Regions from separate parts of the Sporosarcina sp. FSL K6-6792 genome, predicted to be linked through region 4. Evidence: riboswitches for the same ligand, from Rfam matches in the RefSeq annotation. Region 4 holds a riboswitch; each other region holds the start of a gene.
The links. A riboswitch is a leader RNA that binds a small molecule or an ion and turns the genes downstream of it on or off. The one in region 4 is predicted to bind S-adenosylmethionine.
Positions count from the first base shown of each region.

Region 1 (7,592 bases), 1.1 Mb from region 4:
CTATCCGTCTCCAAATCCACATGTTTCGCTTGAAGAAATTACATATTTTTCAGATGGATTAAAAGTGAAGGGACTCATGGCAGAACCAATTACAGAAGGGAACTACGAAGGCATCATCTATTTGCGAGGGGGCATGCAGCATATCGGTATGGTTCGTCCTGCCCGAATTGCACAGTTTGCTTCGCAAGGATTTGTTGTCTTCGCTCCTTATTATCGGGGGAACCGTGGAGGCGAGGGACGGGATGAGTTTGCTGGGGCCGATCGTCAGGATGCGGTGAATGCCGTTGATGTGCTGAAGCAAAATCCGAAGACAAACGTGGAAAAAATTCACTTGTTTGCATTTTCACGGGGCGGTATAATGGCTCTTTGGACAGCAATTTTACGTGAAGATATTACGTCGGTAGTTACATGGTCTGGCGTATCCGATATCGTATTTACATATAAAGAACGGAAAGATATGCGGCGGATGATGAAAAGAGTTATCGGCGGGACACCGAATAACATGCCAGATGAATACAGAAACCGTACGGCGCTGTTCCGCGTGGATGAAATTGATGCTCCCGTACTCATCATTCATGGCATGATCGACGAGAACGTGTCATTTCAACAAGCAGTTTTGCTGGAAAATGCACTGCGTGAACATAAAAAAGTATATGAGACATGGTATTTCCCTGAGTATACACACTTCATACCGCCCGTCATGAATGCACAACTTGTACGCGATTTATGTAGTTGGATGAGAAGACAAGAAAAATGAGTGGTTTTTTGAATAAAATGAAGTTGCAATTAGAAGTACGGGTTTGCAATTAGACGAAATAAGTTGCAGTTACAAATCCAATGTACAAAAAAACAGTGTAGCACATACAATGTGCTACACTGTTTAATTTGATAATTATGCAATCGGTCCGCCTTTAAGTGTAATCTCTTCAGAAACCATACCGAATTTTTTAAAGTTTTCATGGAACATGTTTGCCAATTCATTTGCTTTTACATCGTATGCTTCGCCGTCTGCCCATGCATTGCGCGGGTTCAACACTTCTGTTGGAACACCTTCAATGAATGTTGGCATTTCGAGGCCGAATACGCCGTTAGTTTCTGTTTCAATGTTGTTCAATTCTCCAGCAAGAGCTGCCTGTACCATAGTGCGTGTGTATTTAAGATCCATACGTTTACCAACGCCGTAGACGCCGCCAGTCCAGCCTGTGTTAACAAGGAATACTTGTGCATCATGTTCATCAATTTTCTTCCCAAGCATTTCAGCGTATACTGTCGCTGGAAGTGGAAGGAAAGGTGAACCGAAGCACGTTGAGAACGTTGCTTCAGGTGATGTGATACCACGCTCAGTTCCGGCAAGCTTCGAAGTGAACCCGCTAAGGAAGTGATACATTGCTTGTTCTTTTGTTAACTTCGAGATTGGAGGTAGTACGCCAAACGCATCTGCCGTTAAGAATACAATCGTTTTCGGATGACCAGCAACAGAAGGGTCAACGATGTTATCAATTGCTTGGATAGGATAAGCTGCACGCGTGTTTTCAGTTAATGAACCATTATCGTAGTCAGGAATGCGTGTTTCCGGATCGACGACAACGTTTTCTAGTACGGAACCAAAACGAATTGCACCAAAAATTTCAGGTTCTTTTTCTTGTGATAAATTAATACATTTTGCATAGCAACCGCCTTCGATATTGAAGACACCAGTGTCAGACCAGCCATGCTCGTCATCGCCGATTAATTTACGGTTTGCATCTGCCGAAAGTGTTGTTTTACCTGTTCCAGAAAGACCGAAGAATAGGGCAACATCGCCGTCTTCACCAACGTTTGCTGAACAGTGCATTGGCATAATGCCGTTTTCAGGAAGTAAGTAGTTCATGATTGAGAAGATTGATTTTTTCATTTCGCCAGCGTATTCAGTTCCACCGATAAGAACAATACGTTTTTCCATTGATACGATAATGAATGTCTCTGAATTTGTACCATCGACCACAGGATCCGCTTTAAATGAAGGAGCCGAAACAATTGTGAATTGTGATTCATGTTGTACTAGTTCTTCTTCAGTTGGGCGGATGAACAAGTTGTGAACAAACAGGTTATGCCATGCAAATTCATTCACAACTTGAATGGATAGTCGTGAAGCTGGATCTGCGCCTGCAAAACCTTTGAAGACGAACAGTTCGTCTTTTGTTCTCAAATGAGTGATTACTTTATTATATAATGAATCGAAAATTTCAGAAGAGATTGGACGATTGACGTTGCCCCAATCGATTTTGTCTTTGGAGGACGCTTCCTCGACAATGTATTTGTCCTTAGGTGAACGACCTGTATATTTGCCTGTCTGAGCTGTAACCGCTCCGTCTGATGTCAATTGAGCTTCACCACGTGAAATCGCTTTTTCAACAAGTTGTGGAACTGAAAGTTGAACTTTTACATTTTTCCCAGAAAGAAGTTTGTTGAGGTCATCACTAATTTTCGCAGATATCATAAGTATGTACCGTCCTTTGCATATAGTCCCAATCAATTGGGTGTCATCACATTATTGAATTAGTATAACACATTAAGAATAATAATCTATACTAATTCAAACCTCAAGGATTTATACGCAAAATGGGTAAAAAGATTTGACATGCAACAAGATTTTTCGTAGCATATATAGTTGAACGGATACTCTTATCCCGAGCTGGTGGAGGGGTCAGGCCCTATGAAACCCGGCAACCTGCACAGACGTTTTGTCTGCGCGAAGGTGCCAAACCTGTAGCAAGGCACAGTCCTTGTATGATAAGAGTGAAAGGTGCTTATGAAATCATGCCTTTCCTCATGTATTATTACGTGAGCGAAGGGCTTTTTATATGATATCGCCCTTAATCCTCGTGTATAGAGCTCGCAATGGCTTGTAGTCTTTTCATTTAGAAAAGACTCTACATGGGACATATGAGTACCGTATCAATCTCGTAGGATATAAGGAGGAAATAACATGACAAATCGCCGACTATTTACTTCAGAATCGGTAACTGAAGGACACCCGGACAAAATGTGTGACCAAATTTCGGATGCTATTCTAGATGCTATATTGGCAGAAGATCCAAATGCACGTGTTGCATGTGAAACGACAATTACAACAGGACTTGTCCTTGTTGCAGGAGAAATTACGACGACAACATATGTCGATATCCCGAAAGTTGTGCGTGAAACTGTTAAAGAAATTGGTTATGTACGCGCGAAATACGGATTTGATTGGGAAACATCTGCAGTTTTGACTGCGATCGATGAACAATCAGCCGACATCGCTGCAGGCGTTGACCAGGCACTTGAAGCGCGTGAAGGTTCGATGACAGATGATGAACTTGAAGCAATTGGAGCTGGTGACCAAGGTTTGATGTTCGGTTACGCTTGTAATGAAACACCGGAACTGATGCCGTTACCAATTAGCCTAGCTCATAAATTATCATTCCGACTTGCACAAGTACGCAAAGATGAAACTCTTACGTATCTGCGTCCAGATGGAAAAACACAAGTGACTGTTGAATATGATGAAAACAATAAACCAGTACGCATCGATACAATTGTTATTTCAGCGCAACATCACCCTGAAATAACACTTGAGCAAATTCAGCGTGATATTAAAGAATTCGTCATAAACCCGGTTGTACCAACTGATTTAATCGATGAAGACACGAAGTACTTCATCAACCCAACTGGCCGCTTCGTAATAGGGGGACCTCAAGGAGATGCAGGTCTTACTGGCCGTAAAATCATCGTTGACACGTACGGTGGTTATGCGCGTCATGGCGGCGGTGCGTTTTCTGGGAAAGATGCGACGAAAGTGGACCGCTCGGCTTCATATGCGGCACGTTATGTTGCGAAGAACATTGTCGCTGCAGGACTTGCAGATCGATGTGAAGTGCAACTTGCTTATGCAATCGGTGTTGCACAACCTGTATCGATTTCTATCGATACATTTGGAACAGGCACAGTCGAGGAAAGTAAACTTGTTGAGCTTACGCGTGGACTGTTTGACCTTCGCCCAGCAGGCATCATCAAAATGCTTGATCTGCGCCGCCCAATTTATAAACAAACAGCTGCATACGGTCACTTCGGCCGTACAGACATTGATCTACCGTGGGAACAAACGGATAAAGCTGATGCATTGAAAGAATTAGCAGGGAAATAATGTAGTGTAAACACCGAAAGACAGGATCGCCCTGTTTTTCGGTGTTTTTTCTGTTTAGGATGTTTGATTTAGCAGGCGTCATAGATTGTAGCGAATCTGTCGTACACTCTCATCACACGAGCTATAAACAAATGATACAATTGTTATAAAGTGAAACCTGATCGGAGAGGAGAGTGTGGGGCTATGAGTTTAATAGGTTTGTTACTACTGGTTGGGGTTGTTGCGTTATTTGTGCTAATTGGTTTAGTAATCTTTTTATTTATAAAAAAATAAGAGCTGCCTTCAAAGGCAGCTCTTTTATTATTGTTGTAAACTCTTGTAATACTGCCCTTTTTCCGCATACTCCTGAACAATCCGTTCCATGTCCGCACGATCGTCGTCATTCAGCTCACGCACGACTTTTGCTGGCGACCCGAGTGCTAGCGTATTCGGGGGAATCTTCTTACCAGGCGGCACGAGACTGCCTGCGCCAATGAATGCCCCTTCGCCAATTTCAGCACCGTCCAAAACAATGGAACCCATACCGATAAGCGCTCCTTTTTTTACCGTACAACTATGTAACGTTACTTGGTGCCCAATTGTCACCTCATCTTCAAGAATAAGCGGAAACTTTGGGCTTTGATGAAGGCAGCACAAGTCTTGAATATTTACTTTACGTCCAATAATTGTTGGAGATACGTCACCCCGGATTACGGTATTAAACCAAATTGTCGATTCAGGACCAATTGTCACATCACCTGAAATCGTCGTGAAGTCGCCAATGAAAACGGACGGATCAATTACAGGCGTTTTTCCTTTATAAGGATAAATCATGATGCTCTCCTCTTTTCTTTAGGTAGTGTATAATTATCGTAACAAAGATTAGGTTTTTATTGTAGATAAATAGGGAAATATATAGATAAAAGAACTAGATAGATGAGGGGAAGATGACCATGTGGAAATGGGAAGCGGAAGGGCCACCAAAAGCTGTCGTGGCCATCGTCCATAATGTGTACGAACATCATAGTAGAAATGCATGGCTTATTCAGAAACTCCGAAACAGCGGTTTTCATGTCGTGACAGGAGATTTACCTGGACACGGAGCGGAAGGTGTCGGAAAAATTCACGATGACCAATTTGATGCCTACGCTAAATTTGTGGAAAAATTAATAGCGGTCGGTCTCGATGATAATTTACCTTTGTTCATTATTGGACATGGAATAGGTGCCACCTTCGTAATGCGTCTTTTACAGCGAAAGAAAATTGAATGCGCAGGGGCTGTTTTTAGTTCCCCATGGCTAGCATTGCGTCATCAGCCACCTAAATTTTCGAACGTATTGACAAAATTCTCGTCATCTATGAAATTGAATCATGAAATTGACATTGAGATGTTAACACGCAATAGTGATTTATATGAAGAGGCTAAGCAAGATGACTTTTATAACGATGAATTCACCGTAGCCTGGTATAAAGAGTTACAATCATTCATAAAATTGGTTGCACAGAGTGAAAGAAGTATTCATGATATACCGGTGCTTATGCATATTGCGGAAGAGGATAAAATAACAGACATAGCGCTTGCTAAGAAATGGTTTATCCGACAGGAACTTTCTGAGTTTCAATATAAGCAATGGAAACGGTTGTGCCATGACGTTTATCAGGAACCAGAGCGTGAGGAAGTTTACTTATATACGGAATCATTTATGAATAATGTACTAAGGTCGCTTGGGTATGTCGTATAGGGGAAAACTGGAAATGGTTTGTGGGTAAATTTGAAGTGGAGGTGTTTACGATTACGATAATTGGGTTTGTACGACATGGCGTTACCGCGTGGAATAAAGAAGGAAGAGCACAAGGAAGTACTGATGTCCCACTTGATGATGAAGGAATTGAGATGGCACACGGTGTAGCTCAAAGACTTTCTGGTGAACAATGGGATGTTATCTACACAAGTCCTTTAATTCGTGCTGCAAAAACAGCTGAAATCATCGCGGACAGTATGCCTGATATCCGTCTCTTATCGGACAATCGCTTGCGAGAATCAGGGGGTGGCCTGGTTGAAGGATTGACGGAAATGGAGCGAGTAAAAAAATGGGGGCACTCATGGAGGCAGCTGGAACTCGGTTTCGAACCGCAGGAAGAAATTATTTCACGCGGACTTAATTTCATAGAGGAAATAAAAGAATTGCATCCAGATAAACGAATCTTAGTCGTCAGTCATGGAGGATTTATTGGTCGATTGATAAAAGAGCTTGTCCCTTACAAGGATTTAGCTGTGGACCTGGAAAACACATCAGTCACTATTATTAAACTGCAAGAAGATCGAAACCTATGCGAGCTGTTTAATTGTACGAAACATTTACAACGTATTAAGTAAGCATTTAAAACGCCAGAGAATGGCGTTTTTTATTTTGCGTATATTTAATAAGTCGAAATACATTATATTATTTAAAATATTCTATCATTCTAGTGACTATTAGACTATAATCAAAAATATAGTCTAATGAGGTCAGAATTTATGCGTGAAGTATGTCGAATCGAAGTAGAAGGAGGTAAGTGAAATGAAATCGATTAAAGCAAAAATCATTGTAAGTGTAATAGCGTTATTTTTCATTATTCTTACGATAGTAAACTTGTTCGTTAATCTTCAAATGCAAAAGCAAACGGAAAATGTCCTTATAAATCAAAGTGAAGTTGCCGTGCAGGAGATGGGTCGATCGATTGAAAACAGTATGTTGCAATATGAAAAAACGCTATATTTGCTTACCGAAAATCCGGAAGTCACATCATTTATAGAGACGCAGTATGGCACCGGGAGTGATAGCGAATTAAGTCGAGGCATCGAAAAGGTCTTTAATGATTATATGGGACAAATGACGGATACGGATTTAATGTATTTTGGATTCGAAAACAAATATACCAAATTTGTTCCCCATCTCGTTATCGATGGATTTGATCCGACTAGCCGCGTATGGTATACAGCAGCTAGCGACCAACCAGACAAAGTTGTATGGTCGGATCCATATGTCGATGCAGCGTCAGGTGGATATGTTATTACGGCATCTAAAGCGATGAAACGAAACAATTCACTTGTTGGTGTTATTGGGGTAGACATTAGTTTGGGAAATATTACTGATAGTGTATCCAAAAGTGAATTTGGATTTGGAGGCTACCCATTCTTATTTGATAGAAATGATGGGGCAATCGTTCACCCTCATTTACTAACAGACAAAGAGGAATTGGCGGATTTATCTTATTTAACGGCATTATTTAACGAAGAAAAAACGAAGGGAATCGGACAATACAATGAAGATAAGAATGAAATGGTCGGCGTTTTTACCGAAGTCCCGCATTTCGGTTGGACAGTTGGTGCCGCGTTCAATCAAGATGCAATTGATGGTTCAGTTAGTCAAACTAGGAACTTAATCATCATAACTTTCATATTAGC
Region 1 covers NZ_JBBOSA010000001.1:1,857,155-1,864,746, reverse strand. Annotated here, with positions in the region: gene MKZ26_RS08900 (alpha/beta hydrolase family protein) at 1-757, shown strand, start outside; gene pckA (phosphoenolpyruvate carboxykinase (ATP)) at 893-2,479, opposite strand; SAM riboswitch class I at 2,662-2,779, shown strand; gene metK (methionine adenosyltransferase) at 2,969-4,165, shown strand; gene MKZ26_RS08885 (gamma carbonic anhydrase) at 4,466-4,978, opposite strand; gene MKZ26_RS08880 (alpha/beta hydrolase) at 5,098-5,886, shown strand; gene MKZ26_RS08875 (histidine phosphatase family protein) at 5,907-6,521, shown strand; gene MKZ26_RS08870 (methyl-accepting chemotaxis protein) at 6,706-7,592, shown strand, end outside.
Region 1: linked by a shared signal. The riboswitch ahead of metK (methionine adenosyltransferase) and the one ahead of cysC (adenylyl-sulfate kinase) in region 4 are both predicted to bind S-adenosylmethionine.

Region 2 (7,592 bases), 2.2 Mb from region 4:
ATCGCAACTGCGCTAATCCATATATTAAAAGAAGGAAAAAGAGAGACATTCCATGAAATCATGAAGGAATTGAAACCTTTCGATATTGCAAACCAATATGAAAATTTACCAGTGAAACATCGGCCGTTATTTTTAGAATTCCTTACGTTAGATGAATTAACCGGGTTATTACGTCATTTATCACAGGATGATCAGCTCCGTGCTTTGCGAACAATCGGTCCTGCCCGCTCCACGGATATATTGGATCTTATGAAAAATGATGACCTTGCTTTCCTGTTATCGGGACTTCCCCAAAAAGAAGCCGATGCATTAATTGCCGAAATGAAACAAGAAGAAATGGACATCATCCGGCAAATCATGAATTATCCGCCAAAAACGGCCGGAAGAGCGATGACGAACCGCTTCGTATGGATTCATAAATCATATTCTGTCGAGCGGGCAGTAAAGAAACTAAAGAGTTACGCTGCACTTGCGGAGTATCTAAACTATCTGTACGTTCTAGATGATGACAAAAAAGTTATCGGTGTCGCATCGTACAGAGACCTGTTGCTCGCAGAACCCGAAGCTCAAATAGAAGACATCATGTCACGGAATATCGTCAAGGTAGGTGTGATGACCAAACAAGAAGAAGTTGCTAAGATTATTGGCCGTTACGATTTCGTTTCAATGCCTGTCACTGATGACGAAGGTGTTCTGCTCGGTATCATCACGGTGGATGACGTCCTTGATATTGTCGTCCGGGAAGCGAATGAAGATATTGAAATGCTACTGGCCTCCGGAAAAGCGATTGACTTCAGAACGAAGCCGTTAGTTGCTGCCAGAAGACGTTTGCCATGGCTAATTTTACTGCTGTTCATTGGACTTGTTTCTGGAAGTATCATATCCCGTTTCGAAGCGACGCTTGAAGCCGTTGTCGCGCTCGCCTTCTTCATGCCTATGATTGCCGGAATGACCGGGAATACTGGAACACAATCACTCGCCGTCGTTGTCCGCGGTCTTGTATCCGAGGATCTTGATACGAAAAAAATGCTGAAACTTATTTTTCGGGAGCTGTTAGTCGGGATTATTATCGGTATTGTATGTTCCATCGTCATTTCAATTATTGCTTATATTTGGCAAGGTAGTTTTGTACTCGGACTTGTTGTTGGCGTCTCTTTACTTATCACACTTATTATCGGAACGCTGGCGGGTACAATCATCCCGCTCGTCTTGCACAAATTCAATGTGGATCCTGCAGTTGCATCGGGTCCGCTTATTACCACCATCAATGATATATTATCGCTTTTGATTTATTTCGGAATCGCGACCATGTTCATTTCAAAATTGATGTGAATCAAAGAGGATGCGACTTTACTCGATTGGGTGAAGTCGCTCCTTTTCTACTTGTCATGAAAGTCGATAAACTATTTACAATACCGTACAAGCCAGCCATCCGTACTTCCTGAAATCCCAGTCCCTCGCCATCCTTCTTCAAGCAGTTTTTGCTGAGCTTTTGTATCTTGCATCGGAATGAATTGCTCCACTCCCCATTCGTCCCCCTCTTTATGAAGATGTTTCACAAAAACGTAACGCAACACCCCGTTATATTTCTTTTTCAGCGCGGCAATTTCCATCTGCTGTGAAAACTTGTCCTTGAGACTTGCGATATTAAACGGAGCAACCGTTGCGCAAACGTACTTATAGTCTGCCACTTTCAACTGCTCCATTAAGACGTCTGCCATAATCTTTTGCAGACGGTAGCCACGATAGCGTGGCGAAACAGTCGATATCTCCTGATAAATAACAGATTCCAATTCCGTCGAATCAAGCCCAACGTCTGAACCAAGATGCTCTTCATCTGCTCCTGGGACAAGTAATGCACGGAATGCGACGAGCCGTTCATCTGCAAACACCCCTACCATCTTACCGCCGTCAGCCAAAATATATTCGTACTCTTTTTGGGATAATGAAGATAACGAACTTGGATTATCAAGTACATAAACCACCTCATTCTGTACATGTATAATTTCATCAAGGTCTTTCAGGTGCAGTCGTCGAATATAAAACGGATGATTATCTTTTAACAAACCACTATAAAGAATATCCATCTTCTTTTGCCTCCGCTTCGTTGGATAAAAACTGGGATGCTATACTAAATAAAAAGATTACTGAATAGGGGGATTATTTTTGTGACAAGTTTAAAAAGTATCGGCCAAATTGGGATTCCTGCAAAAGATATTAATCGAGCTATTTTATTTTATAAAGATTTACTCGAACTGCCGCTTTTATTCAACACAGACACAATGGCTTTCTTCGACTGCGACGGTATCCGCTTAATGCTTAGTCTTCCCGAAAAGGAACAATTCACAAACGCAAGTTCCGTCCTTTATTTCCAAGTAGATGACCTCACACAAAGCTATAGTCAGATGAAAGAAAAAGGAGTTTCATTTATCGACAAACCACATGTCGTCGCAAAAATGGACTCCACAGAAACATGGATGGCGTTTTTCAATGATACCGAGGGGAATACGCATGCGCTAACTAGCGAAGTGGAAGTTTAAGTCGGACTATAAGTGTTACACGTGAAACAAAATACCGATTTGGATGGCTTTATGATTGGTCGCCATTCTTTGTCCATAAAAAAAGGTTGCCCCGTCAGTTATGAAAAACTGATGGGGCAACCTTTCATTTGTTTAATCAAACTTTAGAAAATTCAATTTGATCCTGCAAGTCTCCAGCTAGGGGTGTTAATGTCCCTGCCGATGCTGAAATTTCTTTCAACTATTTTCTGTACAAAAGTAGCACTGTCAACGACAGTACTACTCTGTTTATTAATATGAAATTCCTACACGAAAACCGATATTGTCACCTTGCAGTAGTTCATCGAAAGCAAAAGCAGCTGTGTCACCCACGGATATTTGTTTACCGTCCTCTGGCAACAAGTCGCGCTCAGTTCTGTAGTCCCCCACTGCAACACCATCCGGTAAATAAGTAGGGCAGACAATTGTCCATTCAAGCCCCGATTGACGCAGCATGTCATACACTTTATGGTGCTCCTCCGCCGCAAAAGTTAGCCTGCGATTTGTATCTCCAGCTTCATAACGCAGTTTTTCGGGATCAATCTTACTTTGCAAGATGCCTGCTGTCCCAATTGTGACTAGCCGATTAATTCCTGTATCCTCCATCGCTCTTATCATATGAGGAACTGCCTCAGTCAACGTTGTTGTCTGGTCTGTGCCTAGCGAACTGAATACAACATCCATTCCAGCAATGGCATACGAAACTTCTACAACATCACGGACATCACCTTGGATAATCGTCAACCTATCATGTGGCGCCAATTTCTCAGGTGAACGAACGAGTGCCGTCACTTCATGCCCTTCTACCAATGCTAATTTTAGGACTTCCCCACCCACACGCCCCGTTGCCCCAAACAATGCGATTTTCATAAGAAACATCTCCATTCTATAAATTACTTTCTCATTTTATTAATAAATAAACGCCTGTAAATAGTAAAATACCATATGTGAAGATCCGAAAGGTCTTTTGACTGATATGACGGAATAGTAGTTGTCCTAGATACAATCCAGCAAATACTAGCGGTAGTGCCATTCCGATTGAGGTCCAAATACCTTTAGTTGTACCAACAAAAAGCACTTGAATGAGTAGACTAACGGAATAGATGAATAAATAAAACGCGAGTGTCGTTGCACGTAATGTTTCTTTTTGCATAGCCGTTCCTGCAAAGTAGAGCAAAAGCGGCGGACCTGGCATGCCAATTCCTGTCGTCAATGTACCAGATAATCCGCCAACAACAAAGTCCCCACGTTTAGTTCTCTTAATTCGAAGGTTCAGGACAAGTAGCAGTGTTAGCAAAAGAAGAACAATGCCTATGCCCGTTTTCAATTTGTTGATATCCGCCGAAATGAACAAAATGATACCAATTGGCAGTCCAGATAAGCTCCCGATTATCAACTTTTTTAATAGATCTGTATCCACATCTTTACGTATTTTAGCAATAAGTGCGCTTGAAATAACAAGCGACAAAACTAGGTTTATCTGAATGGCCTCCATCGGATTAAAAATCATGAGTAGAAAAGGTGTCGCCATGATCGAAAAACCAAATCCTGTACTTGTCTGTAAAATGGACGCAAAAAGTATAATGCTAATAAATATGAAAATTGTCATTCTAACACCGCTTTCTCTATCACTTTAAGTGTATCAGAATCCTTAAATTGTTTTTGGTTATTAGTAGTCTGAATTATTTTACTTTAGTAAATTCATTGACTTTCCCTAATTTGCACACTAGAGTTAGATTCAATTCTTGCAACAATCGAATAGCACTACATCACTTTCTTATCCAGAGAGATCGAGGGACAGGCCCTATGACATCTCGGCAACAGGTTCATGACCAATGAACACTGTGCCAACTCCTACAGACGCGTATGCGTTTGGAAGATGAGAACGAGATGGCTTCTTTTATTAGAATCCCTCTTTTTCTTATCTATTTTAAGAAAAAGAGGGATTTTTTTCGTTCTTACAACTGTCTAGCTTCAGCGGCCAGATGCTCGGGGTCACAAGTCATTTTGCTAGTTGCATCCATTGTCCGCACAGAATTAACGAAGTACTTAGGGGGTCAATACATGATTGAATTTAAAAATGCATCCAAGACGTTCGCCCTTGGGAAGCGTGAGGTACATGCGGTAAAAGATGTTTCTCTTTTCGTTGAAAAAGGTGAAATTTTCGGCATCATCGGTTTTAGCGGCGCCGGAAAAAGCACATTGCTACGGTTAGTAAATATGCTTGAACGCCCGACTTCAGGCTCTGTTTTCATACGAGACATCGACGTCAGTACATTATCCTCAAAAGATTTACGGACGCAACGTCGCAACATCGGCATGATTTTTCAGAACTTCAACTTGCTGAACTCACGGACAGTTGCAGGAAACATCGCGTATCCTTTGAAACTTGGCGGAATGCCAAAAAAAGCAATTGCGGAACGCGTCGAGGAATTATTGGACTTCGTTGGCCTGGCCGATAAAGCTAAAGATTATCCGGACCAACTATCAGGAGGGCAAAAACAACGCGTAGGTATAGCCAGAGCACTCGCCACTTCACCAGATATCCTAATCTGTGATGAAGCCACATCTGCACTAGATCCTGATACGACCGCCGATATACTGCGGTTGTTGAAAAAGGTGAATAAGGATTTGGGTATTACAATCCTCCTTATCACACATGAAATGCATGTCATTCAAACAATTTGCGACAAAGTAGCGGTCATGGAAAATGGAGAAGTAATCGAAACGGGTGATGTTTTTGAAACATTTACTGATCCTCAACATTCGACAACACAACGATTCATCCAATCCGTACAGCAGGATCTACCTTCAGAAAAACTGATTAATGAGTGGCAATCAAAAGGTGGCACCAAATTATATCGAGTTATTTTCAAAGGAGATATTGCAAGTGATCCTGTTCTTTCAAAAGTTACACGTAAACATGATGTTGATTTCAACATCGTTTACGGTTCAGTTCGAGAATTACAGGAACGATTTTTTGGCAATCTACTTGTTTCATTTGAAGGAGAAACGGATGCTGTAAGCCGTGTATTAAAAGAACTTGAATTAATTGTAGACATAGAGGAGGTCCTAAAAGATGAACGTTGATTGGCTTACATTTTGGCCCCGGATTGTAGAAGCAACCGGCGAAACACTGATCATGGTAATTGCCACTCTCGTTTTTGGTTCCATTTTTGGAATTGCAATTGGCCTGCTATTATTTGTCACTAGGCAAAATAATATCTTGGAAAACAAACTTGTTTCTCAAATATTAAATATAGTCATTAACATCGTTCGGCCTGTTCCGTTCATCATCTTCTTAGTAGCCATTTCACAACTGACAAGATTAGTTGTCGGGACAACCATCGGAACCGCAGCAGCCATTTTTCCGATGACAATTGTTGCAACATTCGTCATTGCCCGAGTTGTTGAAAATAACTTGGTCAGCATTGATCCTGGCGTTATTGAAGCAGCACAGGCAATGGGTGCAAGCCCTCTTCGGATTATCTTCACGGTTTTGATACCAGAAGCATTGGGTCCACTTATTTTAGGACTTACCTTCGTTTCCGTCAGTCTTATCGATTTCTCGGCAGTTGCCGGAACAGTTGGCGGCGGAGGTCTTGGACATGTCGCGATGACTTACGGTTACCAACGGTTCGACGGCAGCGTCATGCTCGTTACGGTCGTCATTTTAATCATCATGGTGCAATTGGCACAATGGCTTGGCAATACACTTTCTAAAAAAATCATGCGTCGGTAATCTGGGAAAAGTGCACGATGCCCGCTTAGACGCGACAGGCATAAGCCGAGCTAGACACTGTTCTAGGTCAAAAAATACAATCATTCAACTAAAAGGAGACGAATTAAATGAGGAAATTATGGTTAGTAAGTTTAGCAGTATTAACTGCTGTTGTACTCGCTGCTTGCGGCGGTAAAGAAAGCGGAAATAGTGATACAGTCAAAGTGAAAATTGGTGTCAACGGTGCAGATGGTGTCCAATGGCCATTGCTGAAAGAAAAAGCGGCAAAAGAAGGCATTGAAATCGAACTTGTCGAATTCGCAGATTACACATTGCCAAATAATGCACTTGCACAAGGCGATATCGACTTAAATGCATTCCAACATTTCTCGTTCCTATCCCAATATGTAAAAGAAAGTAAAAATGAACTTGTTCCAATTGGCTCGACGATGTTTGCACCACTTGGCGTTTACTCTGAAAAAATCAAGGATATTTCTGAAATCAAAGAAGGCGACAAAATTGCGATTCCAGATGACCCTTCAAACCAAGCACGTGCGCTACGCCTACTAGAAAGTGCTGATTTAATTTCACTTTCAGATGACTTCGGATTGTTTGGTGATCCGACAAAAATCACTGAAAATCCATTGAACCTAGAAATCATTCCAATGGTTGCTCAACAAACAGCTCGTATATTGCCAGATGTGACTGCCGCGATAATTAACAACGGAATTGCTGGACAAGCAGGATTTTCACCAGGAGAGGATCCACTCTTTAGAGAATCAGGTGACGATGAGAGTATTTACCCATATGTGAATTTAATCGTAGCAAGCGAGAAAGAAAAAAACAATAAAACATTCAAACGCATCGTTGAGTTATATCAAGAAGAAGATATTGAAAAAGCTATCGAAGAAGATACAAAAGGCGGATCATATCTTATTAAGTTAACGCAGGAAGAGATTGATACCGTCTTTGAAGACCTAAAAAAATAATTGAACTGGGGGCATTCATAATGAGCATTGTAAATGAAAAGACGAACATATTATTCCATTCAATTGAACAGAACCATGACTTATATATTCAAACGAGTCAGGAAATTCATGCAAACCCGGAAATCGGAAACGAAGAAGTGTATGCAAGTGCTAAACATGTTGCGCTGTTGGAAGATGCAGGGTTTGAAGTAAAAACAGCGGTTGCTGGTCATGAAACATCGTTTTATGCTGTGAAAGACAGTGGAAAAGAAGGTCCGACAATCGCTTACCTTGCTGAATATGATGCACTTCCTGGGTTAGGACATGCATGCGGACATAATATTA
Region 2 covers NZ_JBBOSA010000001.1:2,925,701-2,933,292, forward strand. Annotated here, with positions in the region: gene mgtE (magnesium transporter) at 1-1,332, shown strand, start outside; gene MKZ26_RS14330 (GNAT family N-acetyltransferase) at 1,404-2,087, opposite strand; gene MKZ26_RS14335 (VOC family protein) at 2,169-2,540, shown strand; gene MKZ26_RS14340 (NAD(P)-dependent oxidoreductase) at 2,811-3,428, opposite strand; gene MKZ26_RS14345 (sulfite exporter TauE/SafE family protein) at 3,460-4,167, opposite strand; SAM riboswitch class I at 4,333-4,444, shown strand; gene MKZ26_RS14350 (methionine ABC transporter ATP-binding protein) at 4,623-5,648, shown strand; gene MKZ26_RS14355 (methionine ABC transporter permease) at 5,638-6,300, shown strand; gene MKZ26_RS14360 (MetQ/NlpA family ABC transporter substrate-binding protein) at 6,408-7,268, shown strand; gene MKZ26_RS14365 (M20 family metallopeptidase) at 7,289-7,592, shown strand, end outside.
Region 2: linked by a shared signal. The riboswitch ahead of MKZ26_RS14350 (methionine ABC transporter ATP-binding protein) and the one ahead of cysC (adenylyl-sulfate kinase) in region 4 are both predicted to bind S-adenosylmethionine.

Region 3 (7,592 bases), 1.7 Mb from region 4:
TTGCGCGATAGTTACAACATGACGAACTTTTTCCCATTGTTGTTCTTCAGTTAACTGATTACCTTCTTCTGTTGATGCGAAGCCGCATTGTGGGCTTAAGCATAGTTGATCTAAAGGAACATACTTTGTGGCCTCTGCTATTCTTGCTTTAAGCTGTTCAGGGGCCTCTAATTCGCCGAATTTAGAGGTGATCAAGCCTAATACGACGAAAAGGTCAGGGCGATTGACATGGCGCAACGGTTCAAAACTGCCGGAGCGTTCGTCGTCAAACTCAAGGAAAAGACCGTCAACATCTAATCCGCCGAAAATTGTTTCGGATACATCCTCGTAGCCACCACTAGAAAAATAGGTCGATTTGAAGTTGCCACGGCAAATATGCATCGTCACGAGCAAGTCGGCTGGCCTTTTCGCGATGGATTCATTGATGGCCCGTGCGGATAGTTGTACAAGTTTGTCAGGATCTTGCCCCTTTGCTATCAATGTTTCCCTTCCTTCTTCCGATAAGAAGGAAGCCCATGACGTGTCATCGATTTGAAGATAACGACAGCCCTCATCGTACAGTGCTTGAATTACATCTTGATAGGCAGTAACCAAGTCATCAAATAATTCTTCGTCATTTGCATAGATGCCTTCTTCGAATGTTGCTCTGTGGATCAGCATATTCGGGCTTGGAATCGTGAACTTTGCGACTGCATCACCTGCGATGCTTTTCAGGAACTTGAAGTGTTCAATCATGTAATGGTCGCTAAACCCAATTTTTCCTGTCACTTTAATGCCGTGTGCTTTTGTTACAATACCGTTGAATTGGAGCCCTTTATCTGTTTCGAAAAACTCAACGCCGTCAAAGCCGGAAAGGAAGTCAAAGTGCCACCATTTACGGCGGAATTCTCCGTCTGTCACAGAATTTAGTCCAGCTTCTTTTTGTTTTTCAACGAGCTTTGTAATTTCTTCGTCTTCGATTATGCGTAATTCTTCGGCAGTGATTTCACCGGTTTCTCTTTGCAAACGGGCCTGCTTTAGGCGTTCTGGTCTTAAAAAGCTCCCGACGTGATCTGCTTTAAATGGTGCTTTCGTCAAAGTTTGTACGGCTATAGGTTTTGTCAATTTAAATTCCTTCTTTCCAATATAATAATGTTTTCTTTAATGGTAGTTAATTAGGTATGGAAATTTTTTCATTTGTTTTGATCAAGGCTTGATCAAAATCGGCAATCAAGTCATTGACATGCTCGAGTCCAACAGAAAAACGTAGCAGCCCATCGGTAATACCACGTTTCTCCCGTTGTTCTTTAGGCATGGCGGCATGGGACATCGTTGCAGGATAGGAGAGAATTGATTCAACTCCGCCTAGACTTACTGCGAAAACGGGTATCCGAACGTTTTCAACAAAGGCCTTTGCTGCATCTCTGTTTGGCAAACGGAAAGATAAGACAGCGCCTGGACTTGTCGATTGTTTCGCGTGGATTGCGTGTCTTGGATGACTTGCCAACCCTGGATAAAACACTTCCTCTACTAACGGGTGGTCGTTCAAGTACGAGGCTATTTTACGTGCCGATTCAGATGACTGTGTTAAACGGGCACCTAATGTTTTGATTCCTTGAATTAATGCGTAAGAATCTTGTGCGCCTAGAATAGAGCCGAAAGAGTTTTGAATGAATGCCAATCGATTGCCAAGTTCTTCACCCTTTGTAACCGCTAGCCCAGCAATGATATCGCTATGCCCCGATAAAAACTTGGTAGCACTATGAACAACGATATCAACTCCAAGATCTAGTGGACGCTGGTAAAGTGGCGACATGAATGTGTTGTCGAGAAACGTCAGACAGTCATTCAATTTTGCAAGGTCAACTATCGCTTCAATATCTGTAATGCCCAAACGCGGGTTGGATGGTGTTTCAATATAGATCACTTTTGTATTTGGACGGATTGCACGTGCGGTTTCATCTACATTCGCTAGATCTACAAAAGTATGGTCGATACCGAATTTCGGTAATACCTCGGTTACGAATCGGTATGTGCCACCGTAGACATCTTCGGTAACCACGATATGGTCACCCGAAGAAAGGAGCATAAATGTAGCCGAGATGGCAGCCATTCCGGAAGCGAAGGCCAATCCGCGCGAACCGCCTTCTAGTGAGGCAATCGTTTTTTCCAACGCATCCCTCGTTGGATTGCCCGAACGGCTATAATCATACGGCCCGAATGCATCGAAGCTTTCCTGATGGAACGTTGAAGATAAGTAGATAGGAACGTTGACAGCACCTGTTTTTTGTTCGTAATCTCCGCGGGTCGAAGCATGGATAATAGTCGTTTCCAACCGTTCTTTATTCAAACTCATCGTTGTAGCACCCCGCTATTCAAAGTTGCAAACACTTGCTTCAAATCTGCGATCAAATCGTCAGCTTCCTCGACTCCGACAGAGAAACGTAAAAGTCGGTCGCAGACGCCACGTCGTATTCGTTCTTCACGAGGAATATCGGCATGTGTTTGCGTTGCTGGATAAGTAATGAAACTTTCCACTCCGCCTAGACTTTCCGCAAATGTAATGAGCTGCAGATTTTCAAGGAATGGCCCGACCAATTCACTATCGTTCAGCCGAAATGATAGCATTCCGCCTTTCCCTGGATAGAGAACGTCCGTAACAAGTGGTTCATCTTTCAAATAATTGACGATTATTTTCGCGTTTTCATCATGCTGTTTCATTCTTAAATGCAGTGTTTTCAGCCCTCTGATGATTAGCCAAGAATCGGAAGGGGAGAGGACTGCACCGATAGCATTATGGTTGGCGGCAAGTTGTTCGCAAATTTTTTCACCTTTTGCAACGACAAGTCCCGCGAGGACATCGTTATGTCCACCGATATATTTCGTTGCGCTGTGCATGACAATGTCAGCGCCGAGTTCAATCGGTCTCTGAAAATAAGGCGTTAAAAATGTATTGTCGACAATCAACAGTAAATCATGCTTTTGAGCCAGTTCTGCATACTGCCGAATATCAAATTCTTGCATGAGTGGATTGGTCGGTGTTTCTATGAAGAGCGCTTTTGTCTTCGAAGTGATCAACTTTTCGGTCTCGTTCACATCGGCGAAACTCGTATACGTTGTACCGATTGAATAAACGTCGGAATACTGTTCGAGCAAGCGATATGTGCCACCATAAATATCTTCTGGAACAATCAATTCATCTCCAGGACGGAACAGCGTTAAGATAAGCTGAATCGCCGCCATACCAGAACTGCATGCATACCCTGCATCACCGCTCTCTAAGTTTGCAATTCCATCTTCCAATATGGAGCGGGTTGGATTTTTTGTCCGTGTGTAGTCGTAGCCAGTCGATTGACCGAGCCCCTTATGTTTGTACGCAGTTGATAAATAAATCGGAGGGTTGACAGCGCCCGTCTTCGGATCACTGTTGTTGCCTAATTGGACTAGGATTGTATTCAAACTTTGTTTTGTCATTGTAGTCACCCTTTTCTTTTAGATTACAAAAGGGGACCCTCTATAAGAAGAGGGTCCCCGAAATATCGTAGACTATCTTCTTATCTTCTAGGGAAATGAACACCTAAAGGAATTAGCACCGTACCTGAACAGGCTGGTTGCTGAGACGTCATAGGGCCAATCCCTCGGTCTCTCTTGATAAGAATCAAATTATGGAATTATGTGAAAAGAACAATTTCAATAACTTTATCATGACATAGAAAATAAAACAAGAGCGAATTATTAAAATCTGTCTTTCAGCAGCTGCATCCGTTGATTGAATAGACTTGGATATGATAAAAAGCCAAGCAATACACTTGTCACTGCAGCGGTCGTCAATAATAGGAATATGATGAGCAATTGGAACTGAACCGCTTGGATGGGGTCCGCACCTGCGATGATTTGACCACTCATCATACCTGGAAGTTGAACCAAGCCCATTGTCTTCTGACTTTCGATTGTCGGGATCATGCTTGCCTTGATTGCGTTGATGAGTTGTCTATGAATGGCCTGTTTTGGCGTTCCACCGAGAGAAAGGATGAGTTCGGTTTCATCACGATGCGTTTCAATCTCAGCTGTGAACCGGTTAAGGAATAGGATTGATAGCACCATTGAGTTGCCAATCACCATGCCGCTAATTGAAATGATGTATTGTGCGGTTGGCGGTACGATTTGAAAGCCTAGTAGAATACTCTGGGTTAGTACTTCTACAAAAAGTAATGTGACCGCTATTTTCCAAGTGATTCCTTTGATTGCTTTTCCTTTCTTACGGGTGTTTTGTGTTGCCGCTGCAATCATTAATGTAACCATTAACAAAATGTACAATATGTTTTCAGAATCGAAGACAAATTTAAGAATATAGCCGACCATAAGCAATTGGATAATGGACCGAATTGTCGCAATGATTGTGTCTTTTTCCAAATCTAAACGTAGAGTCTTTGATAGTAGTAAGGGGATGATTACAAATATAAGTGTAATGGATAACGTAAGATAACTCATTCTACGCCTCCTTGCACAAACTGCTTCACAAATTCATTTGTTGGTGATTTCAATAAGTCACTTTCGCCAGTTTCAATGACTTGACCATTCATTAGAACCCAAGTGTAATCTCCAATTGATAAGGCTTGTTCTAAATTATGTGTTATCCAGATGATGGTTGTGCCATACACCCGGTTAATTTTGACGATTAATTCTTCGATTTCATGTAAAGATGTTCGGTCTAAGGCGGATGTGATTTCATCCAGTAATAGGATTTCAGAGCGGTTGATTAGTGTGCGAGCAATGGATACTTTTTGACGCTGTCCACCGGATAATTCATTGGTTTTACGATGTAAAAATTGCACATCTAATCCGACGTCTTCTAGAATTTTAATGGCATCCTGTTCAGGCAATTTTTTACCTTGAAGTTCCATAGGGAGAGCTAAGTTATGATAGACGGTGCCTTTAATCATTGGTGCGCTTTGAAGTGCGATCCCGACATGGCGGCGTAGTTCAACGGGTTCATATGTAGAAATGAGTTTATCGTGAATGAAAATATCTCCTGAAGTAGATGAAATCAGCCCGTTACATAATTTAAGCAATGTTGTTTTTCCTGCTCCAGAAGGGCCGACGAGCGTTGTGATTTTCCCTTCCGGAAAGGAGCCCGTAATATTTTTTAAAATATGTACTTCACCAATGGAATAATTGACGTCATGAAAATGTAGGGCGGGTTTATAAAAATTGGACATTACATTCTCTCCTACCAGTTTCTTATTTATAATAATTCTAATCTGGGTAGTTTTGTCATGCAAGGAAAATCTATTGCAATTCCAAAAAATGTTTGTTATTATATCGTTAATCGATATAGCGATAAGCGATATAGTGAGAAGGTGAAAGAATGATAAAACAGCCAGAAAGTTTTTTACCATTGTCGCAGGCAACATATTATATTTTACTGTCCTTAAGGGAAATACGTCATGGATATGCCATTATGCAGGACGTAGAAAAAATAAGTCGGGGGGAAGTTACAATGGGTCCCGGTACATTATATGGAGCACTAGGAAAATTAGAAAAGCAGAAAATCATTCAAAAAGTAGACATAGATGATGCAGAACGCCGCAAGTATAATCAGCTGACACCCTTAGGTAAAGAAGTGCTTCAGCTTGAGTTTAAGAGGCTTGAATCACTTGTGAAAAACGCCAGGAGCATCATAAAAGAAATGGAGGGCGAAGAAGATGACTGTTAAAAGGTTCAAGATTTTTCTTGCTTCGAGTGTTGATAAAGAAGAGCAGTGGCTGACGGATATGTCACGCCAAGGATTTCATTTTAAAAAGTATGGATTATTTACCTATACCTTCGATGAAAATCCTAATGTATCATATGTCTATCAAATTGATTTCCGGGATGCGAATGAAGAGTATATGCAACTATGTAAAGATGCCGGTTGGCAATATGTAGACAGCGCTCTAAAGCAATTTCATTATTTTCGTACAGAAGCAAATGAGTCAGGGGTAAAAAAGATTTATTCCGATGGTGAGTCAGTAAAAGAAACGTTTCAGCGGATGATGAAATTTTATCTGGTATTCTTTATAATCTTGTTAACATCGCAAATTGGATTGTTTTTGACGTGGAAAGGTCAGTTGTCTCAAATAATTCTGACGGTTATCATTATGCTTGTTATTCTTTTATACTTTTACATTTTTATTTCCTTGAAGAGAAAAATTGATTTTTATTGACTAATAAATGACGCTTATTCTAGCAAGTACTATTTGAAATTCATTCATCAATCGTCATTACAACCTTGATTGTAACCGCTGCTTTAGCAATATTCTTTCTATATATATAATTGGATTATCGAATGAAGATAAACCCCCTAGGTAAATAAAGCGAGATGATTTAATGAAGAAGTGGAGGGCAAACAATTTAAGTTTGCCCTTCTATTTTATCTCCAAGGGGAGGTGATTGAATAACCAATCATGAAATTGCTTGATCTTAGTAAAGAAAACGCCACAAGTAAAACGTCGCATAGGATTCCCAGTTCACCCATGGTTCAGCCAACTTCAAAATTTCTTCTTTCGTCGGTTTTTCTTCTGCTCCTGTTACTTGTTTGATGGCGTTATGAAGTCCGACGTCAGCAATTGGAAATGCGTTTGGGAAACGCAAACAGCGCATTAAGACATAGTTTGCAGTCCAGGGCCCAATTCCGCGGATTTTGATAAGCATGTTTTCCGCTTCCTTAAAGTTCCCAGTTCCCAATACCTGAGCTTTGGATAGGTTTCCATCTGCGATAAGCTGTGCAACCCCAATTAGGTACTCACATTTTTTTACGGTCATTTTTAAAGACGATAAATCCTCGACTGTAAGCTTCGCAATGTACTCTGGTTCAGGGAATATCCAATATGACTGTCCTTCCCATTCAATCGAATTTCCGAACGTCTCCACAAAGCGCCTTTTCAACGTATACGCGTATGTCAGATTGATTTGCTGTCCAAGAATTCCCCAACATAACGCTTCAAACAAGTCAGGGATGCCGATGTTTCGCAATCCGTAAAACTCACTTACTGCTTGTTGAAGCAATGGATCTCTTTTTGCCATCTCATAATAAGGTTTCAAATCAGTATCGAGATCGAACCAATCACGTACATAATGGACGACCATATTTCGAACGCTTTCGCTAGACGGTGTATATTTTTCTATAAACCGAACCAGAAGGTTACCCTCTGTGTTTTCGCTGACTTCGACTAATAGAATCTCATTCCCAACCGGAATTGCCTTGATCACTTTACCATCACGGATTTCAAACATACACTCATTGTTTGACCTGGACATATAGCTGATATTTTCTTTGAAATCGAACTCTTTCGGAACGGTTATGATCAAATGATCTTGTTGATTAACTAGCATTTTAAAAACCTCCTCTGCATCTTATCTATATGTTTAGTTGTACCATAATCCCAGATGGAAAAGTTTCGCTATCTTGCTGTTATGTCCTGAAAAGCATTTATCTTTATTCAGCAGAAGACTCTCACCTCCATAGGTGGGAGGTGAATGCTGTTTTGTTTACCTGTTCAGCGGTTTCCAAATGCCCGCTGAACAAAGATAAAGCCTCCGGCGGATGTCGCAGATTTTGAAAGGAGTCAATC
Region 3 covers NZ_JBBOSA010000001.1:2,443,860-2,451,451, reverse strand. Annotated here, with positions in the region: gene MKZ26_RS11925 (5-methyltetrahydropteroyltriglutamate--homocysteine S-methyltransferase) at 1-1,104, opposite strand, end outside; gene metC (cystathionine beta-lyase) at 1,151-2,335, opposite strand; gene MKZ26_RS11915 (methionine biosynthesis PLP-dependent protein) at 2,332-3,453, opposite strand; SAM riboswitch class I at 3,531-3,637, opposite strand; gene MKZ26_RS11910 (ABC transporter permease) at 3,715-4,470, opposite strand; gene MKZ26_RS11905 (ABC transporter ATP-binding protein) at 4,467-5,198, opposite strand; gene MKZ26_RS11900 (PadR family transcriptional regulator) at 5,348-5,695, shown strand; gene MKZ26_RS11895 (DUF2812 domain-containing protein) at 5,685-6,185, shown strand; gene MKZ26_RS11890 (DNA-3-methyladenine glycosylase family protein) at 6,442-7,353, opposite strand.
Region 3: linked by a shared signal. The riboswitch ahead of MKZ26_RS11915 (methionine biosynthesis PLP-dependent protein) and the one ahead of cysC (adenylyl-sulfate kinase) in region 4 are both predicted to bind S-adenosylmethionine.

Region 4 (7,592 bases):
TAGACTAGTTTAGCTTCTTTTTCCTTATCTGGTGTAAAAATATCCGATACTTCGAGAACACCATAGACAACTCCATCTCTCACCAATTTCACAAATTCCCCAACAGCGATACCTTGTGCGTTCACCTCTGTCGTTGGCAATGTAATCGGAATTGTCCAAGGTACTCCAGTAGATAATCTCATTGTTGTAATAACAGAATTGTAGTCTACTTCTGTAAGAAATCCACTTAAAGGGCTATAAGCACCCGTACCAATCAAATCCAAGTCACTACTAGCAATTTCGTCTAATTCAACTGTTTCAGTTATTCCTTCGTATTGAAAACCAGGATTCCAGCGATTAATTAATGTACCACCATGCGGTTGACTCAAACTCATTTAAATTCCCCCATTTTCATTAGCATTATGCAAGCCACACTCTGTCTTCGCCTGATTTGCCCAGCGCCCTGACCTCGACCCCGTCGTTGTATCCCCTTTGAATGTGCAGTGTGAACAACCGATACTGGGATAGCCTTGGTCATGGAGTGGATTATAAGGCAAATTATGTTTTTTTACATAATCCCAAATATCAATCCACGTCCAATGAATCAGCGGGCAAATTTTAACCGATTGAAAGGTTTCATCTTTGTTCACAAAGTTTGTCTGACTTCTTGATGGTGATTGTTCGCGCCTAAGTCCGGATAACCAAGCGGTCGTACCGCTCATTGCTTCACGGAGTGGAATTACTTTCCTCATATGACAACAACGATCCGGCTGTCTTTCCCATAGTCGATCGCCATACTTGTCAGCTTGTTCCTCAACCGTTAAGCCGGGAGTCTTCATTTCAATTACAAGCTTTGGATAACGTTTCTTTACTTCATCGATTAAGGTATGCGTTTCTTGAAAATGAAATCCGGTTTCGAGAAAGACCACTTTAGCAGTTGGTTTTATTTGCGAGATTAAATCTATCATTACGATACCTTCAACCCCAAAACTACACGCATATACAAGTTCATCGTCGTATTCTCCGTAAGCCCATCGCAAGACGTTTAACGCACCTTTTGACTCGTCATCGATTGGAAAAACTTCACTAGTCTCAGCCCAAGATTTGTACGTCAACTTCGCCATACTAATCCCCCCTCTAAACTCAATAACTCTATTACATTATCTTTTTTTAAAAAAGGCGACTTTAATCTACTATTGATTAAAGTCGCCTCTAATTTTTTAGTCAGCGAATTGTTCGTATGTTCACGATTGTCCATTAGCTTCTGGATTTCCAGTCGGCATGTGATTAGCGTTTATATTAACTTTATTAATCCTATGTGTCAAGTAGGTTTAAATACATTCTATTCCTAAAACCCCAATATGTTACGCATTGAGTAATTTTTTTAGATATAGTTATTTTCTTTTAAATAAGAAACGATGACTTTGACAGACTCTACAATATTTAATTGATTGGTATCAATGATTATTTCCGGGTTAACAGGTTCTTCATAAGGAGCATCAATTCCTGTAAAGCCTTTAATTTCACCCAATCTTGCTTTCTTATAAAGCCCCTTCGGATCCCGTTCTTCACAAGTTTCTAAACTGGCCTTGACGTATATTTCGATAAACTCATCGGATTTGACAATTTCTCGCACCTGATCTCGATCTTCCTGATAAGGCGATATGAATGCTGTCAATGTGAATAAGCCAGCGTCGACCATAAGTTTTGAAACTTCACCGATTCTGCGAATATTTTCCGTCCGATCATTTGGACTAAACCCCAGATTCTTATTTAAACCGTGCCGGACATTATCTCCATCCAGTCGATAAGTGTGAATGCCTTTCGCGTGTAACTCTGTTTCTAGCGCTACTGAAACTGTTGATTTCCCTGACCCTGATAGCCCTGTGAACCAAAGAATAGCACTCTTATGGCCCTTTAGTTCTTGACGATTTTCTTTTGTTACCTCTGATTCATGCCAAACGATATTTGTAGACTCTGTCATTGTTTGCCCCCCTAAATCATTTGTTTCAGTTTAATTTTTATATACAAAAAAGACACCTTTTTCCGATTCAAATAATCGATTAGAAAGTTGCCTTTAGTTGTCTAATTAGCATGTATGAAATTGTTAAAATGATAAATGACTTACAACCTTTACAGTAAAGAAATAAAAAAACCACTTCTAAATAGAGCAAGAAGAGGTTAATAGAATCGAACACATATTACTCCTCTTATCTGCTAAACTTTCGTTTACTGGAATTGGCACAGTACTAAACAGTCTGTTGCCGAGGTTTCATCGGGCCAGTCCCTCAACCTCTCTAGATAAGATATAAACTATTAAGTTGAGACCAATACTACATTATCAAAAATTCAAAGTCAATGACTTATCAGAATTTATTTTCAATCATATCAGTTTAGTTGGAATTAAAGGCGATCTTCTTGCACATATAAAAGGCACTTTAAACTACTTTTCAGTGCGCTAGGAAATATGTTTGTTAACTCTCACTTAACCTTTCGTTGTTCTCATTGGTTTTCTCTATTTCCTTTTCATAATTATTTTTCCAATTAACAAGAAAGATTCCTGCAAATATTAGTAAGCCACCAAAAAGGATAGACCAGGTTAGTCTTTCATGGAGTAAAAACCATCCTGTGAGTACACCGAAGAATGGCGCTAAAAAAAGGAATGCACTAGTTCGTTCTTGATTACCTCTTTGGAGAAGATAAAACCAAATAGAAAACTGAATAATTGAAGCTGCAATGGTAAGCCATAACAAAATCAGGATAGATTGAGTAGTCATTTTAAAGAAAGTCTCTTCCAGTAGTAAGCTTCCCAGAAAGAGAATTAATCCACCAAAAAGCATTTGATAGGCTGTCATTACATACGTATCAAATTTGAAACCATGTATTTTTATCAATAGCGTAGCAATCGCCCATGAAACAGCCGACAAAAGCCCTAATATGGTACCGACTTTAAAGTCAAGATGTGAACCTAACGTGAGAAAAACCCCGATAAAACCTAACAGTACACCTATCCATTGCTGAATATGGTAACGCGATTTTAAAAAAAGCGTCCCAAAAACGACAACGAGTAAAGGATTCATAAACGTTAGGATAGACGTCTCTCCAGAAGTGATTGTACGCAGTGCCATAAATATACAGCCCATTACAAAAGCTGTTTGGAAAAGTCCAATTAGAACAAGCCACAACCAGTCGATTGCTTTTACTGGATGTGGCTTGTTTAAGATTTTAACGATAGTTGCCATAATAATCCCTGCAAGCGTAAAACGCAGAGCGACTAATAGGAGTGGAGATGAATAGGCTAACCCTAACTTCCCTATTGTAAAAGAAGAACCCATTAGTCCAGTCGTCAAAATCACTAACAAGCAAAAACTGATTCGATTCATCCGGTCCCCACCCCCACCCCATTATTACTATAAAACGTTTAAAAGAAAATGCTGATCAATTGATTTCACTTTAAGTTTTCAAAGAATACACGGATAACGTCGGCTCCGCCTAAGAAGGTCCCCAACGTTCCTCCCAAGTTAGTCAAAACGATTACCAACAAGACCCGTGTCACCTTATTTGCCCAAAAACCTTTAATCGTAAAAACATCTGCAGAAAGCGTTTCAAAATCACCAACACTTGGGCGGCGAAAAAATGCTTGAACAATTCCTGAAACCCAACCGGCCGCTATCAGTGGATGCAAGGTAGTAATAGGGGCTGATACAAAGGCCGCTAAAATGGCCAGCGGGTGTCCAAGAGCCACCGCAGCACCAATAGCTGACAGGCTACCTGTCCATAAGACCCAGCTTAACGCTTGATCGAAACCGGCAGATGGATTTGCGATAAAGGTGTAGGCGATAATTGATAATAGAAGAATCGGAATTGCCCATCCGATAATTTTTGGGATTTTTGATTTTGGTGGTGTTTGCGCTAATGCGACTAAATCATGGTCATTATAGATTTCTTTTGTAATCCCTGGAACATGTGCTGCACCAATGACTGCAACGACCTTTTTACCTGGTGCATCTTTGATTTTCTGTGCTAAATACTGGTCTCTCTCATCGATTAAGGGCGTCTTTAACCTTGGAAATGATTCCGTAAAGTCAGTTAGAACGGCATTTAGCGTGTCCTTTGATTTCATTTTCTCCAATTCTTCTTCAGAAATCGTCTCTTTGCTGAAGATACTATAAAAAACCGACATCAGAAGCTGACTTTTCCCCTTAAGTCCAATATTCCCCCAAATTCGGGAAAAAGTAATTTGGATATTACGGTCAGCAAGCACCAAATTTGCACCGACTTCTTTTGCTGATTCAATCCCCTGAATCATTTCCTGTCCAGGTTTAATATCAAATTGCTTTGCCAAACGATTTTGAAAGGAGGATATTGCCAGATTCATTAAGAGCAATGTAGCTTTCTTCTCTTTAATCACCTTGAAAATATCCGTTTCTTTCCACTTATTACTATCCATTATAGATTGAAACCTTTGTTCATCCAATTCAATGCATACTGAATCGGGTCTTTCCTTGTCGATTACCTCTTTTACTTGTTCTGCACTTTGCTTGGAAACATGGGCAGTTCCAATAAGTATTAGTTCTCTACCGTCTAATTCTATTCTCGTAATGTTAGTCTCTTGCATTGACAAACTTCCTTTATGAACTTATTTCTTCTGAGCAACCTTAAGCCAAGGTTTACTAAAAAGACGGTCTAGTTATTATAATGAATCAGTTTGAATGAAATTTCAATTATCTTTCATTATTAATATAATGAAAGTCACCCTCATGGATAATGACTATTAAATATGATACGTAAAGTCCTCGGGCAATACCCTTTTTAAAAATTTCTGTGTTCGTTCTTCCTTTGGATTTACAAAGATTTCATGGGGTGCTCCTTCCTCTACTACGACTCCCCCATCCATAAATATTACTTTGTTAGCTACATCCTTCGCAAAACCCATTTCATGTGTGACAACTAACATAGTTGTTCCTTCTTTCGCGATATTCTTCATAACTGTCAAAACTTCCCCGACTAATTCTGGATCCAATGCAGAAGTTGGTTCGTCAAATAAAATAATGTCTGGATTCAAAGCAACTGCTCTTGCAATGCCTACCCTTTGCTGCTGCCCTCCCGATAATTCACTGGGATATGCATTGTATTTATCCGACAGCCCCACTTTATCCAACGCTTTTTTCCCTATCTCAACCGCTTCTGCTGTCGGGATTTTTCTTCCGATAATAAGTCCTTCTGTAACGTTTTCTAAAGCTGTTTTATTATTGAACAAATTATTGTTTTGAAATACAAAAGCGATTTTCTGTCTAATCTGATGGATTTGTTTTTTGGATGCTGTTTTTAAATTCACGTCTATATCCCCAAAAATAGCACGGCCTTGATCCGCTTTTTCTAAAAAATTGATACATCTCAGTAATGTTGTCTTACCGGATCCACTTGGCCCCAGTATAACAACAACATCGCCTTTATCTATTGTTACGTCAACACCTTTTAAGATTTCAGTTTTACCGAATGACTTATGGATATCTCTAATTTCTAACATGCTTCGGATCCCTCCTTTTCATACTTAAACGACTGACGGTTTATATTTACTCAAACGTTTTTCATATAGTTTAAATGCGAATTCGACTGCACTGCATAACAGTAAATAGACAAGAAAGATATCGATATAGGCCTCAACATAATTGTAGCCTACGTTCGCTGCCACTTTTGCTTTCAACGTAATTTCTTGTAATGACATTGCATACCCGAGAGATGTCGCTTTGATTAAGTTGACTGTCGCTGTACAGATATTCGGCATTGCAACGACCAATGCCTGTGGAATAATAATTCTTCTGTATGCTTGCACATTCGTTAGCCCCACTGATTGGGCAGCTTCCAACTGCCCCTTGTTCACCGTGCTTAGTGCAGAGCGAAAAACTTCAATCAGGACCGCTGTAGTGTTAAAAGTGAAGACAATGAATGCGTACCAAATTGGATTCACTTCATACACATTCATCCCAATATTAAACTTTGTAAATAGTGAACTTAGCAATAAGGGGACACTACTATAGACGATGAAAATCTGAATGATAATTGGGGTTCCTCTGACAAAAGAAACGTATACTTGTGCAAAACGATGTAACACGGGAATTCGATTGATTCTTGTTAGTGCCAGTAAAAATCCTAACGGCAACGCAAAGAGCAAAGCTACAATTGTAATGAATAGCGCTATAGGAACACCTGATAATGCGATAAAAAATGTATCTACTAAAAACTTGTAATTTAATCCTTCAGACACTTTCTCACCCCCCTATACAGTTTTCAATCCTTGTTTCCCCTTACTAAATACTTTCTCTAATTTTAAGAAGAACTGTTCAATTGCTATTGAAAGTATCCAGTAAATAATTGCTAATGCAAGAAATATTTCTAATGCATGTGCGTTATAGTTGCCCGCAATAATAAGATTTGCTTTTCCGACAACATCTATCAACCCGATTGTATATGCTAACGATCCTTCTTGAAGTACTGCCAGCAAGCTGTTTCCAAAGTTCGGTAATGCGACTACAAAAGCTTGGGGAAATACGATTCGTCTATAAGCCTGTGAATTGCTTAGCCCAACACTTACTGCGGCCTCAAATTGTCCCTTGTCAATTGATTGAAAAGCTGAGCGCATGACCTCGGACATAGCCGCCGCAAATTGAAGTGTAAAAGTGATTATGACAAATACAGCTGTGTGTATATTGTTCAAATTCAGACCGACACGATCACCGATTGCAGGAAGTCCATAATATACTAAAAAAAGGAGTACGATAGAGGGTGTACACCTTAATATCGTTGTATAACCATTAGCTACCTTCCTTGCAAATTTACTTTTCCCTATTTTCGCCGCCGTTAAGATAAAGCCCAGGAACGTACCGAACAGGACGGAAAGACCTGCAACCATAAATGTCATTTTTAAAAAAGGAATTAGTAGTGGGATGGATTCCCATATATATGATGCGTCAAAATACTTCTCCATGTATCCACCCCGCTTTCATTTTCAAATTGTAACCATTTGATTGACAAAGGCTGTTGAGCATATCGCACACCCAACAGCCTTTATATCTTTAGCGTTATCTCTCTACAGCGTCCAACACTTCAAACAAATCTCTGCCGTAAAACGATGTGCTTAATTCACTTGTCTTCTTTTCTTCTTTCAATTGTTTAACTGCTTGATCATAGGCATCCGCAAATTCCTGTTCTTTCTTATTGAATAAAGGCCATGTTTTTATGACTGCAAATTCATTGTAAACAACCTCGTCTGCCAGATTATGATACGGGCCATCTTCAGCAGTCACTTGCTTTTCAAAAGGACCCTCAATGATAACACCACCATCTACGCGACCTTCATTCACCCACTGAACAACGTCAACTGTGAAAGCATCTCCAGCTTTCAACTGCACTTTATTACCCGGATTTTCTTTGTTATATTCATCAATTACAGTGTATTGAGCATTATTAGCTGCAATAGGTGCCAACGAAAAGCCGGCAGAAGCGAAGTCTGATAGGGATTTGATATGTTCATTCTCTTTCTTAAGCACAAGACCCGCACTGCTTAAGCCGATAAATTCTTTCGGGAAGATAAATTTTTCTGTTCTTTCTTG
Region 4 covers NZ_JBBOSA010000001.1:758,805-766,396, forward strand. Annotated here, with positions in the region: gene sat (sulfate adenylyltransferase) at 1-374, opposite strand, end outside; gene MKZ26_RS03810 (phosphoadenylyl-sulfate reductase) at 375-1,103, opposite strand; gene cysC (adenylyl-sulfate kinase) at 1,364-1,963, opposite strand; SAM riboswitch class I at 2,187-2,287, opposite strand; gene MKZ26_RS03820 (DMT family transporter) at 2,454-3,362, opposite strand; gene MKZ26_RS03825 (TraB/GumN family protein) at 3,428-4,597, opposite strand; gene MKZ26_RS03830 (amino acid ABC transporter ATP-binding protein) at 4,754-5,509, opposite strand; gene MKZ26_RS03835 (amino acid ABC transporter permease) at 5,534-6,247, opposite strand; gene MKZ26_RS03840 (amino acid ABC transporter permease) at 6,260-6,967, opposite strand; gene MKZ26_RS03845 (transporter substrate-binding domain-containing protein) at 7,062-7,592, opposite strand, start outside.